3 linked regions of the Halobaculum roseum genome follow. The main gene of each other region encodes a partner of the protein of the gene in region 3 in a complex. Links are inferred from orthologs where the notes say so. Each region holds a gene or a part of one and is shown on either strand. Other genes may lie near its edges. The genes, in order: K6T36_RS01295, K6T36_RS00735 and K6T36_RS12495.

Region 1 (4,122 bases), 2.2 Mb from region 3 along the record:
GCGTCCGATGTTTCGGATGGCCCGCTTGGTGACGCGGGTGATCAGGGTCGCGCCGGCGAGGATCCCGACGGTCAACACCGTCCGGGCGACGTTGCGGCCGGCGAACACCTCGCCCGGGAGCGCGGCGCCGACGAGCGACACCCCGCGCCACACGACGATGACGAACAGCCCCAACGACGCCACCGTCGTCGTGACCACCGCCGCCTGCGCCGACTCGACCAGCAGATCGCGGTCGTCGAGGCGCTCCTTGAGAGCGGGGCCCGCCCGGCGGACGGCCGTTATCACGGCCACCAGCAGCAGGATCGCGAACACCGTGGCCGCGATCTGCGCGCCGGTCGTCGGGACCGCCGACTGGATCCACGAGACGAGGTCGGTCGCGGTCGACGCCGCGGCGTCGCCGCCGGGGACGCTCGGCGTCGCCGTGCCGCCCACCGGCTGTGTCGTTCCGTTCTGTGTCACTGTCCCGGACCGATCTCGCTCGTCTCGTGTGCCGATTCGGCCAGCTCGGCGAACGCCGTCGGCGGGAGCTCGCCCGGCCGCTTCGAGAGGGTGTCCTCGTCGACGGCGTCGACGACCGCGTCGGCGTCCGCCAGCCCCGAGATGTGCGCCGTGTTCCGGATCGCGTTGCGGACAGTCTTGCGCCGCTGAGTGAACAGGGCCTTCACGAACCGCAGGAAGAACGCCTCGTCGTCGACCTCGTAGTCGGGCGCGCGCGGGACACAGCGGACGACCGCGCTCTCGACGCGCGGCTGCGGGTCGAACGCCTCCGGCGGGATCCGCTCGACGATCTCAACGTCCGCGTAGTGCTGTGCGGACACCGAGAGGCGGCCGTACTCGGACGTCCCCGGCTCGGCGACCATGCGGTCGGCGAACTCCGCCTGAAACATCAACACGAGCGGCCGCCCGAGCGGGAGCAGGCGGAACACGATCTCCGAGGAGACGCCGTACGGGAGATTCGAGACGGACGCGGTGAACTCGGGGAGCTCGACGTCGAGTGCGTCACCCTCGAGCACGTCGAGCCGGCCGGCGTCGACGGCCTCCGTGAACTCTTCGCGGAGGAACGCCGCGAGTTCGGGGTCGCGTTCGACGACCGTCACCCGGTCGGCGGCCGCGAGCAGGCGGTCCGTGAGCGCGCCCGTTCCGCCGCCGATCTCCAGGACGTGCGATCGGTCGGCGTCCCCGGGGAGGTACCCGGGAAGCCGGTCGAGCACGCGGTCGTCCACGAGGAAGTGCTGGTCGCGGTCGGGGTCCCCCCGGACCCCGGCGCGCCGCCGGAGGTCGTCCGGATCGCGGAACTCCGGGGTAGCGTCGGTCATTACCCCCCGTTGACCGTCGGCGGCGGTAAATCCGTCCATTCGGTTCGAGCGGCGGACCCGGCCCGCGGGAGGGAGTCGGCGGTCGGACGGGAACGGCGGTCGGACGAGAACGGCGGTCGGACGAGAACGGCGGTCGGAAGCGAACGCCGGTCAGATCACTTGTTCGCCGTCGGCGCGTCGACGCCGACGAAGATGCGGTACTTCAGGTCGTCGTCGCGCAGCTCCTCCATCACACGCTCGACGAGCTTCTCCTTCGGGCTGTGGAGCCCCGACACCCGCTCGCTCAGGTCCTCGAACGACTCGAAGGGGCCGCGCTTGCGCGCGTCGAGGACGTTGTTGCGCAGTTTCTTCCCGATCCCGGGGAGGAGGTTGAGCTGGTGGAGCCGCAACGAGATCGGCTCGGCGTCGTTGTAGAAGTCGACGAAGCGCCGTTCGTCGGCCTCGATGATATCCTCGACCACGTACTCCAGCTCCTGGCTCGCGCCGCGGTTGAGGTCGTCGTAGCCGACACGGCGCGCACGCTTGATGCCTGCTGCGGTTTCCGGCTCGATCTGCACTCGGTCGTCGATGCCGAACTCGGCGTCGTCGGTCAGCTCGAACTCGAACAGCCGGAAGTCGCGCTCGTCGAGCCCGTACGCCACCGCCGGGCGCCGGTGCTGGGGCCGGTCGTCGTCCGCGCGCCCGTGCGGGAGGTACTCGAGGACGTACGCGTAGACGGCGTCGTCCTCGATGCCCTCGGCGTCGTCCGCGCGGCCCTCGGGCTCGGCGGCACTCTCGTCGACAGCGTCCGTCGCGTCGGGTGGGTCGCTCGCCGTCTCGGGATCGCGCTCGTCGGTCATGCCCCGTGATAGGTTGCCGGAGGTGATAAAAGGTCGTCGCCGTCGTCGCGTTCCGACGACCAGAAGGGCCGCGAGGCGGCGTCGCCGAGTCGAGGGTCGCGTTACGCGTACTTCGCGACGACGTCGAGGATCGCGTCGAGCTCGTCGCCGTCGAGGGCGTACCGTTCCTGGGCGTACACCGCACGGACCTCCGTCCGGTCGCGCGGGAGCAGGTCGGCGATCTTGTACGCCTGCGGCTCGTCGACCTTCTCCAGTTCCAGCAGCTCCTCGACGAGTTCGAGCGACTCGTCGGCCTCGAGGAACGCGAACCGGTTGACGTGGTCGACCGCGCGCGCCAACTCGTAGCGCATCTCCCGGTCCTCGTCGGTCGCGCGGTCGGCCTCGACCGAGCTGAGCAGCTCCTTCGCCTCGGAGACGGTGAGGTACTCCTCGCTCAGCTTCTCCTTGAAGATCGTCATCGGGTCTACTCGGTCTGGGCCTTCAGGTGCGCGGGCTTGGCGAGGATCGTCTTCGTTTTGCCGCCGTCGACGATCTCGACCTTGAAGGCGGCGCCCTGCTTGCCGACGACGGTGCCGGTGTGGCCGTTGAAGCGGGCGTGGAAGCGCCCGTCGTTGACCGAGGGGTCCAGCTTCAGGTGGACCTTCTGTCCCTCGTCGAACTCGGCGATGGCGCGCTGGGGCGGCGAGGTGCCGCGGTCACGGGGGTCGTTCGAGAGCTTTCCGCGCGTGCTGTGAAGGGGTCCGTTCGAACTCGGCATAGTCGTGCGCACGTCTTCTCCTGTCGCGGGTATAAATGGTGCGTTCCGCGGGCCGGTTGAGTCGAGTTCACACGCGGTCGTCGCGGCCGCGCGGACCACACTGGGAGGCCGACGCGCGCGGATCGTTCACGCCCCGATGTACTCCTCGTTGATCTCCCACTCGCCCCGGTCGTTCTCGACGAGGTACTCGCCGTAGTAGGGGACACGGTCGGCGACCACCTCGCGGAACGCCTCGCGGACCTCGGGTTTCGTCATCTCGCCCATCGACTTGAGGTCGTCATTGCGGTTGAGACAGCCTTTGAGATACCCCTCGTGGGTGACGCGGACGCGGCCGCAGTTGGCGCAGAAGTCGTCGTTCTCGACGGGGTCGACGATCTCCACCATCCCGAGCCCCGCGGCGTCCGGCGATTCCGCGGACGCCGCGTCGGCGTCGCCCACGTAGTAGCGCTTGCGGTCGTGCATCTCGCGGTGCTCGACGCGGACGGCGATGTCCGACAGCCAGTCGTGCACGCGCTGGATGTCGATGTTCCACTCGGGCTTCCCGGTCAACTCGGGCATGTACTCGATGAGCTGGAGCTGGAGGCCGTCGTTCTCGGCGACGTGCTCGACCATCCCCTCGACGTAGCCGGCGGTGTGCTCGAACACGACCATGTTCAGCTTCACCGGGTCGAGGCCGGCGTCCACTGCACAGCGGACGCCCTCCAGCACCTGCTCGTAGGCCCCCGATTTGGTGATCTCCGCGAACGCCTCGGGGTCGAGCGCGTCCTGTGAGACGTTGACGCGGTCGAGGCCGGCGTCGACGAGGTCCTCCGCGCGGCCGGGCAGGAACGTCCCGTTGGTCGTCATCGAGGTCTCCATCGAGTCGGGCGTGCGCCGGATGATCTCCTCCAGGTCGTCCCGGAGCATCGGCTCCCCGCCGGTGAACTTCACCGCGTCGACGCCGAACTCGGCGGCGACCTCCAGGAAGCGGACCACGTCGTCGGTGGACATCTCGTCGTCCTGCGGGTCCATCGGCCCGCGCGTGTCCCCCAGCCCCTCGTTGTGACAGTAGACGCAGTCGAAGTTGCACCGGTCGGTCAGCGAGACGCGCACCCCGGTCACCTCCCGCCCGAAGTCGTCGACCAGCGGTGTCGGCATTATGTACCAACCTTCGTTCGAGCGTACTTGAACGTGTGGGACGATCGGGGGTGAATGTAACCTCGAAACGTTA
Region 2 (4,181 bases), 2.3 Mb from region 3 along the record:
GTATCTCGCCGGCGCGCGCTACGTCGACGGCCGGGTGTCCGACCCCGGCGAGGTTCGCGAGGTGTACGCCGATCCGCCCCGCACGGCCGAGGAGTTGCTCCACGACCGCCCGCCGGGGAGCGAGCCGCTCGCGGCGCTGGCCGTTCGCGATGCGCCGGGCGACGGGTGGACCAGCGACGGACGGGCGAGGGACACCTACGGGGAGCTGTTCGTTCGCACGCTGCTGGAGACGAGCGTCGACGAACCGACCGCGGCCGATGCCGCACACGGCTGGGACAACGACGTGCGACGGCGGTTCGTCGCGCACGCCGACGACGGGTCGACACACACCGGCTACGCGTGGGCGATCCGATTCGAGGACGCCGCCAACGCGACGGCGTTCGCGGCGGCGTTCGAGACGTGGCGGGCGGACCGTCCGGCGAACGCGTCGACGGTGCGGCTCGTTCGCGCCGCGCCGGGGACGGTCGTGGTACTGCTCGGGGACGAGCGGTTCGTGACGCGCGCGACGGCGTCCGGCACGGACGGCGCAGTCACCCTCCGTGTGAACGAGACCGGATGATCCGGAGTTAGACCAGCAACAGCGGCACCACGAAGGTCACGAGGATGCCGACGAGCGCGATGACCGCGCCGGTGGCCGCCTGTCCGCTCGTGATCTCCTGCATCGGCGAGGTGACGCGTTCGTAGTCGAACTCCTTGAAGTGGTCGTGCTCGTGGTGGTCGGCCATGGTTCGTGATCGAGGGGGCGTCGCGCTGGTACTTAATCCGTCGTGGTCCGCGGCGCGCGCCCGGGGCCGGGAGGGCCGCCCCTCCGCCCCGACGGCCATCAGGGTTTTGACACGGACACCTGCACACGACTGCATGGTCCCCCGAGGACACACGTCGCTCCTCCGATTCGTCCGGCGGTCGGCACAGCGAAACGAGTACGTCGCCGAGGCCATCTGGTGGTCCGTGTTCGTATGCTACGCCGTCAGCGTCGCAGCCATCAGCCTCGGCGGCGTCGTCGGCGGGGGGTACCTGTACTTCCGGTACGTCCTTCCGACGGTCGCCGCGCGGGTCGAGCCGATGGCGCAGGCGGTGGTCGGTCTCGCGTACGTGTTCGTGCTGTTCGTCCTCCTCCACTCGGTCGTCACCCGCATTCGCGATTGGCTGTACGGCGGCGGAACCGTCGCCGGTTGGAAGCAGTGAGCCGGACAGCGGGGTTCGGGTGAATCACGAACGATGAAGGGGGCGCGGTCGCCGGCGCGCGGTGTGGCGGCGCCCACGCCGACAGGCGAAACGATGAAACCCGGTTCGGGGCTATCGAACGTATGACCCTCACGAAGCGGATCATCCCGTGTATCGACGTCGATCTCGACGACGACGGGAACGCCGCCGTCTACACCGGCGTCAACTTCGAGAACCTGGAGTACTCCGGCGATCCCGTCGAGATGGCGAAGAAGTACAACGAGGTCGGCGCCGACGAGTTCGTCTTCCTCGACATCACCGCGAGCGCGGAGGGGCGCGAGACCATGCTCGATACCGTGTCGGCGGTCGCCGACGAGTGTTTCATCCCGCTGACCGTCGGCGGCGGCATCCGAACGAAGGCCGACATCAAGGAGACGCTGCGGGCGGGGGCGGACAAGGTGTCCATCAACTCCGGGGCCATCGAGAACCCCGAGTTGATCGCCGAGGGCGCCGACGCGTTCGGCAGCCAGTGCATCGTCATCTCCGTCGACGCCCGGCGGCGGTTCGACGACGAGGGCGACCACTACGTCGAGATCGAACGTGAGGACGGCGAGACCGAGGAGTGCTGGTTCGAGTGCACCGTCAAGGGCGGCCGGGAGGGAACCGGGATGGACGTGGTCACCTGGGCGAAGGAGGCCGAGGAGCGCGGCGCGGGAGAGCTGTTCGTCAACTCCATCGACGCCGACGGCACGAAGGACGGCTACGACATCCCGCTCACGAAGGCGGTGTGTGACGCCGTGTCGACGCCGGTGATCGCCTCCTCCGGCTGTGGCGGCCCCGAGGACATGGAGGAGGTGTTCGTCGAGGCCGGCGCCGACGCTGGGCTCGCGGCGAGCATCTTCCACTTCGACGAGTACGGCATCGACGAGGTGAAGCGCTACCTCGACGAGCACGGCGTCCCCGTCCGGCTCTGAGCCGACCGAGCGTCCGCTCGTCCGGACGGAGAACTGACTCGACGTGGCTGTTCCGGCGGGCGAGACGCTGCCCGACGAGCACGGAACGAGTACCGAGAGAGAACGAAGGGACGGACCGCGACGGGTCCCGGCTCAGGCCTCGGCGGCCGGGGCGTCGTCGAACGCGGCCTCGATCCGGTCGTACAGCGTTTCGAGGTTGTCCGAGACGCCCGTGGCGGCCTGTTCGAGGGCGTCCAGGGGGTCCAGCCCGTCCTCGGTCTTGATCGAGAGGATCGGCTCGGTCTGACCGCCGGACTGCTCGGGGTTCATGTCGTACGTCGCCGCGGCGACGCCGTCGGCCCTGAGGAGCTGCCCCTTGAGGACGTTCATGAACGTGTGGTCCTCGCCCGCGATCTCGATGCGGAGTTCCTCGTCCGTCTTGTCGATGACGCGAAGTTCCATTGCCGGAGCGTTCGCCGCAGGCGCGTTTCAAGCTTGTGTTCCGCGGATTCGCGCGTCGCCGGCACGTCGCCGTCTGGTCTGTTCGGATCGTCGCGTCCCGCGTTCGCGACCCGACCGGTCACTCCCCCTCCCACTCGACAACGCGGTCGATCCCGGGGTCGGGAAACAGCGCCGACACGTCCGGATCCGCGTCGACGAGGGTGTAGCGCGTCCCGGTCCGCTCGGCCACGCCGGCCTCGGCGAGGTGGTCGAGGTGGGCGTACGCCTCGCCCGGGCCGTGGAGGACGTGGATCCCGTGGAGGTCGCCGAACAGCGCGGCGCTCACCTCCCACGGCGTCGACGGACCGAGGTCGGCGAGCGCGTCGACGACGTTCCCGGTGCGCTCGACGTGGTGCCGGAGGATCGTCGCCGCCCGCCCGGCGGGGTCGTCGATGCGGTCGCGGTGCCCCGGCCACGCCGTCCCGGGGTCGAGGTCTATCAGGTCCAGCAGGCTCCCGACGTAGCTCGCGAGGGGGGCCTCGACGCGGACGTCCGCGCCGCCGACGTTCGGGGTGTACTTCGGGAGGATGGCGTCCCCGACGAACGCCTCGTCGGCCGCGGGGTCGTGAAACGCCGTGAGCCCGGCGGCGTGTCCGGGAAGGTGGACGGCTTCGAGGGTGCGGCCGTTCACGGCGAACTCCTCGCCGTCGGCGAACGGCTCCACGTCGCACGGCTCGCCCCCGAGGTCGGCGTGACCCTCGAGGAAGTCGACGAGCTCGGCGCGTGGTCCCTCCGGCATCCCCCACTCGCGGAACTTCTCGCGCTGGAGCCGTCGTTCCTCCAGCAGACTGTACTCGTCACCGGCGACGAGCGGCGCGTCCGCCTCGTGGGCGTGGATCGTCGCGCCCGACTCCGACTGGATCGCGCCCGCGAGGCCGGCGTGGTCGGCGTGCCAGTGCGTGAGCAGGACGCGGTCGACGTCCGCGATCCCGTACCCGAGGTCGGCGAGACCGACGGCCAACTGCTCGCGAACCTCGGGGAGGGCGACGCCGGCGTCGACGAGGACGAGTTCGTCCGGGTCACCGCCGTCCGCGGGGCCGTCGAGCACGTACACGTTGTTCAGCCCCTCGAAGACGGTGTTGGTGAGACGGATCCGCTCCATGCCGACGGATGGGCTCCCCCGTGGCAAGAACCCTTCCGACTCGGATCGCGACGGACTCGAGGACCACGATCCGCCGATCTCGCGTCGACACGCACATTTTTCACCGACGGGCACACCGTACATACTCGCGAGTGTTTACCGTACAGCGTGCCAGTCATCGCCGCGCCCGGTCGCACCGGGACGCCGGAGCCGGGGACGGCCGGGGAGCGTGTCGATGATCTGGCGGTACGTACGCGGTCGCGTGCGCGACGCCGTCACCGCGGCCCTGGCGTCGGCCGGCGCGTGGGCGTCCGCAGCCGCCGTTCGGTACGGTGACGGCGGGGACGCGGACCCGTCGGCCGACGCGCTGGCGGTCGCACGCGAGGTAGCGGTCGACGGCGCGACCGAGGGTGTGATCGTCGTCGATGACGACGGCGTCGTGCTCGAGTGTAACGGAACCGCGGCCGACGCGATGGGGATCG
Region 3 (3,958 bases):
GGTCGATCTCCAGGTGCGTCGTCCGCGAGTTGACGTCCTCCTCGTCGGTGGCGACGTAGATGTCCTCCTCCTCCTCGGCGTCGATGAACTCGACGATCCCGTGGTCGACGAGGTCCTCGAACTCGATCTCGTCGTTCTCCAGCGCCTCGATCGTCTCGTCGTCGAGGAGCGGCTCCCCGTTCTCCACGACGATGAGCGGGCGCCGGGCGCGCCCGGCGTCGGCGTTGACGATGACCTCGTTCGTCCGGTCCTTCACCGAGACGTTCACCATGTCGGAGACGTCGCCGCGGCGGCGCGCCTCCCGGATCTGTGACGCGAGCTGGTTGGGGTCCGGGTGGGTCCCCACCAGGCTCCCGTTGACGTAGACTTTCGCTTCTCGTTGTTGGCTTGCCATGTGTTAGTCGTCCGCGGATGCGCGGTCAACGCCCTCGATGCCGGGGATGCCCTCGACACCCATGGACGCGAGTTCTCGCTTCAGTCCCTGTTCGTCCTCGATGTTCTGGGAGAGCTCCATCGCCTGCGCGAAGTTCTTCACCAGCCCGCAGTTCGGGCCCTCCGGGGTCTCGGAGGGGCAGATGCGACCCCACTGGGTCGCGTGCAGGTCGCGCGCCTCGAAGTGCGGCTGCGACCGCGAGAGCGGCGAGCGGAGGCGACGCAGGTGCGAGAGCACGCCCATGTAGTCGGTCCGGTCGACGAGCTGGGAGACGCCCGAGCGGCCGCCAACCCAGTTCCCCGTCGCGATGGGGTGCTCGAGGCGCTCGGTCAGCACGTCCGAGCGAACCACCGTGTTGACGGTGAGCTGCCGGTTGCGCATATTGGCGCGCTCGAGCTGGTACTTCACGTCGCGCGCCAGCTTGTTGAGCGCCGTCCGGAACAGGTCCGTCATCAGGTCGCCGGAGACCTTGAGGCGCTTGTTGGCGTAGTGGTCCTTGTCGTCGGACTCGCGGCGGTCGAGCGCGAGCTCGAAGCACGCCTCGGCCATCCGGCAGAGGTAGTACGCCTTGTTGATGCGGACGTCCTCCTCGTCGACGCCCTCCTCGTGGAGGTGCGGCAGGAGGTAGCGGTCGATGACGTAGTTCGCCCGCTTGAGCTGGTAGTTCTTCCCTTGGCCGGAGGCGACGCGCTCGCCGAGGGTCTCGATGGCCTCCTCCTCGGTCTGCACGTCGGCCTCCTCCAGGTTCTCCAGCATGAACTTCACAATCTCCGGGTCGTCGGAGACGCGGTGGACGATCTCCTCGTCGGACTCCAGCCCGAGCGCTCGGACCAGGGTCACGAAGTTGACCGAGCCGGACACCGAGGGGAAGCTCACTTCGAGCAGCCCCTCGCGGTTGCGCTCACAGAGGACGAGCGCGCGGTAGCCGCGCCGTTGGGAGAACGTCTTTGCGACCTGGATCTCGTCGCCGTACTTCGAGTCGTACTCCGCGAGGATCTTGTTGGGCGCGAGGTCCTCGCTGGTCATGAGCACGCGCTCGGAGCCGTTGACGATGAAGTAGCCGCCGGGGTCGACGGGGTCCTCGCCGATCTCGATGAGCTCCTCGTCGGAGAAGCCGGAGATGTTGCACTTGTTCGAGCCGACCATGATCGGCATGCGGCCGACCTTCGTCTCGGTCTGGTCGACGACCGTCTCGGGTTCCTCCTCGCCGCCGCGGATGATCTTCATCTCCATGAAGACCGGCGCGGCGTAGGTGATGTTCCGGAGGCGCGCCTCCTGCGGGTACAGCAGCTCCTCGGAGCCGTCGGCCTCGCGGACGCGGGGGGTCGTCATCCGCACGTCGCCGAGTTCGACGTAGACGGGCTCTTGCCCCTCCTTGTCGCCGATGTCCGTCTCGATCGTCTCCTTCTCGTCGACCACGCGCTGCATGCCGCGGTCGAGGAAGTTGTTGAACGAGCGGAAGTGGTGCTCCGCGAGCCGCTCCTGGGAGAAGTACTCCCGCGAGACGGAGCGGCGTGCCTCTCTGTTCATTCTACCACCAGGCGGTAGACGACCGCCGTGTCGGTGGTTCGCGAGTCCCGTTCGACGCGGACCACGTCGCCCGCCTCGGCCTCGTCGGGCATCGCGGGGTCGGTCCGCTTGATCTTGGGGAGATCGGTCCGTTTGACGTTGTACTCCTCGAGCACCTCCTCGAGTTCGCCTTCCTCCTCGAGGAGCGTGTGATCGGGTACGAGTTCGTGTTCGCTTACGTTTACCATGGCTTGGTGAGATTCGTGGTCGCGCGCGGCCGTGTTTGCTGGGGAGAAGTCTTCACGAGATACTACGGCGGTCTATACGACCCGGCCACATAACGCTTGTCAAACGAGTTGGGGACCGGTCGCTGGTCACCACACCGCTTGCACGAATCATCGATCCCGCTCCGTGGATATGAACGTTACGGCGCACGGTATCGCGGGACACGGCGCGATCGGATGAGAAGTCTTAATTATGTACCCGGGAAAGGAATGGATGCGCAGAGGCGAGGTGGAAACCCGCCGACGCGATGCATGCCCGGATGGTGTAGTGGCCCATCATACGACCCTGTCACGGTCGTGACGCGGGTTCAAATCCCGCTCCGGGCGCTTCTTCCGAACACTCCGTAAACGAGGAGCGTTGCGAGCGGCCTTGCCGCGAGCAGCGACGAGTGAACCGTGGTTCGGAAAACGCCGTATAGCGGGATTTGAATCAGGGAGTGAAGCGACCGTAGTGAGCGGAACGACCGGAGTTCAAATCCCTCCCCGGTTGTCTTCCACGGGTATCTGCGTTCAAGCAGCCTTCGGAGGCCTCGCCGCAGGAAGCCGGGCGCGGTTCTGCTCGGCGGTCTGGCTCTGAACGCTCCACTTCGAAGTTCAAATACGATAGCGAAGCAACCATGGTATGACTTCGACTGACAACCCGAAGAATTCGAAGGACATCGGCGACGTGACGGAAGCGCGTGCCGTTTTCGAACTCACGAAGGCCGGACACACTATCGCCGTGCCGTTCGGCGACAACGACGGCTACGACCTGCTCGTCGAGGTCGACGACGGATTCCTTCGAATCCAGTGTAAGACCGCGTGGTCCATCGACTCTCGCGTGATTCGATTCAATACCCACTCCCAGACGACCACGGACGGTGAATACCGCGAACGGACCTACGACGGCGAAGTGGACGCGTTCTTTGTTAGATATCCGGCAACGGGTACGTGTTACTGGATCGACATCGACGAAGTGTCCGGACACAGCATGGATCTCCGTGAGGAAGCGAACATCGACCACCCTTCGATCAACTGGGCAGGGGAATTCGAGTTCGACGGATCCATCTCGTAGGAACAACCGGGACTTGACGCAATTTTGGTTCTAATTACTCGGCCAACAACCTCTTAGCCCACGGCCTCCCGCCGTGAGACAGATGACCGCGAACCGCCTGCTCCACGTCGACGCCGACCGCGACCGTCGGCGGGCGCTCGGCGACCGCGTGGACGCGGACGGCCGGTTCGCGGCGGAGCCGGAGCCGTGCGGCGAGGCGGCGCTCGACACCCTCGGGCACGAGGCGTACGACGCCATCGCCGTCGGACAGCCGCTTCCGAACGGGACCGCGGCGTTCGTCCGCCGCGTCCGCGGCGGCTATCCGGACCTCCCGATCGTCGCCTACGGCGACGGGGGATCCGCCGACGGGGAGACGCTCCGCGCGCTGTTTCGCGCCGGCATCACCGACCACATCGTGATCGACGACGCGACCGCCGACGGGGCCGGCGTCGCGTCCGCCGACGGGGTCGGCGCCGCGACCGCCGCGCTGATCGACCGGCTGGACGGCGCCGTCGAGGTGTTTCACGACCGCCAGCGCACGGACCGGGGCGCGGCCGCGCTCCGTCGGCTCGGCGAGGCGATCGCCGGCGCGCCGACGGACCTGGACGGCGCCGTCGAGGGGTTGCTCGCCGCGGTTCGCGCGACCTACGAGGTCGACTACGCCGGGCTGGCCCGGATCGCCGGCGACGACTTCCGGTT

Evidence for each region.
Region 1: K6T36_RS12495 (region 3) and K6T36_RS01295 share a complex: the UniProt entries of both Methanocaldococcus jannaschii proteins name them as parts of the RNA polymerase complex. The link is inferred for Halobaculum roseum from one-to-one orthologs.
Region 2: K6T36_RS12495 (region 3) and K6T36_RS00735 share a complex: the UniProt entries of both Methanocaldococcus jannaschii proteins name them as parts of the RNA polymerase complex. The link is inferred for Halobaculum roseum from one-to-one orthologs.

What each region holds. Positions count from the first base shown.
Region 1 is NZ_CP082286.1:242,347-246,468, forward strand. Bases 936-3,756 are described here. They hold K6T36_RS01295 (RNA polymerase Rpb4 family protein), read right to left. Parts: upstream 2,614-3,756; coding sequence 2,257-2,613; downstream 936-2,256. Other genes in these bases: K6T36_RS01285 (16S ribosomal RNA methyltransferase A), read right to left, coding at 936-1,316; K6T36_RS01290 (DUF655 domain-containing protein), read right to left, coding at 1,472-2,155; K6T36_RS01300 (50S ribosomal protein L21e), read right to left, coding at 2,619-2,912; moaA (GTP 3',8-cyclase MoaA), read right to left, coding at 3,039-3,756. Also shown: K6T36_RS01280 (mechanosensitive ion channel family protein), read right to left, coding at 1-459; more of K6T36_RS01285, read right to left, coding at 456-935; more of moaA, read right to left, coding at 3,757-4,049. UniProt on the Methanocaldococcus jannaschii protein: DNA-dependent RNA polymerase (RNAP) catalyzes the transcription of DNA into RNA using the four ribonucleoside triphosphates as substrates. This subunit is less well bound than the others.
Region 2 is NZ_CP082286.1:146,413-150,593, forward strand. Bases 926-3,805 are described here. They hold K6T36_RS00735 (DNA-directed RNA polymerase subunit L), read right to left. Parts: upstream 2,580-3,805; coding sequence 2,271-2,579; downstream 926-2,270. Other genes in these bases: K6T36_RS00725 (hypothetical protein), read left to right, coding at 926-1,185; hisF (imidazole glycerol phosphate synthase subunit HisF), read left to right, coding at 1,308-2,138; K6T36_RS00740 (MBL fold metallo-hydrolase), read right to left, coding at 2,698-3,720. Outside these bases: K6T36_RS00715 (hypothetical protein), read left to right, coding at 1-559; K6T36_RS00720 (DUF7550 family protein), read right to left, coding at 567-725; more of K6T36_RS00725, read left to right, coding at 859-925; K6T36_RS00745 (sensor histidine kinase), read left to right, coding at 3,935-4,181. UniProt on the Methanocaldococcus jannaschii protein: DNA-dependent RNA polymerase (RNAP) catalyzes the transcription of DNA into RNA using the four ribonucleoside triphosphates as substrates.
Region 3 is NZ_CP082286.1:2,459,997-2,463,954, forward strand. The notes cover bases 576-3,232. They hold K6T36_RS12495 (DNA-directed RNA polymerase subunit H), read right to left. Parts: upstream 2,191-3,232; coding sequence 1,960-2,190; downstream 576-1,959. Other genes in these bases: K6T36_RS12490 (DNA-directed RNA polymerase subunit B''), read right to left, coding at 576-1,963; K6T36_RS12505 (group I intron-associated PD-(D/E)XK endonuclease), read left to right, coding at 2,849-3,232. In the rest of the region: rpoB (DNA-directed RNA polymerase subunit B), read right to left, coding at 1-394; more of K6T36_RS12490, read right to left, coding at 398-575; more of K6T36_RS12505, read left to right, coding at 3,233-3,280; K6T36_RS12510 (GAF domain-containing protein), read left to right, coding at 3,363-3,958. UniProt on the Methanocaldococcus jannaschii protein: DNA-dependent RNA polymerase (RNAP) catalyzes the transcription of DNA into RNA using the four ribonucleoside triphosphates as substrates.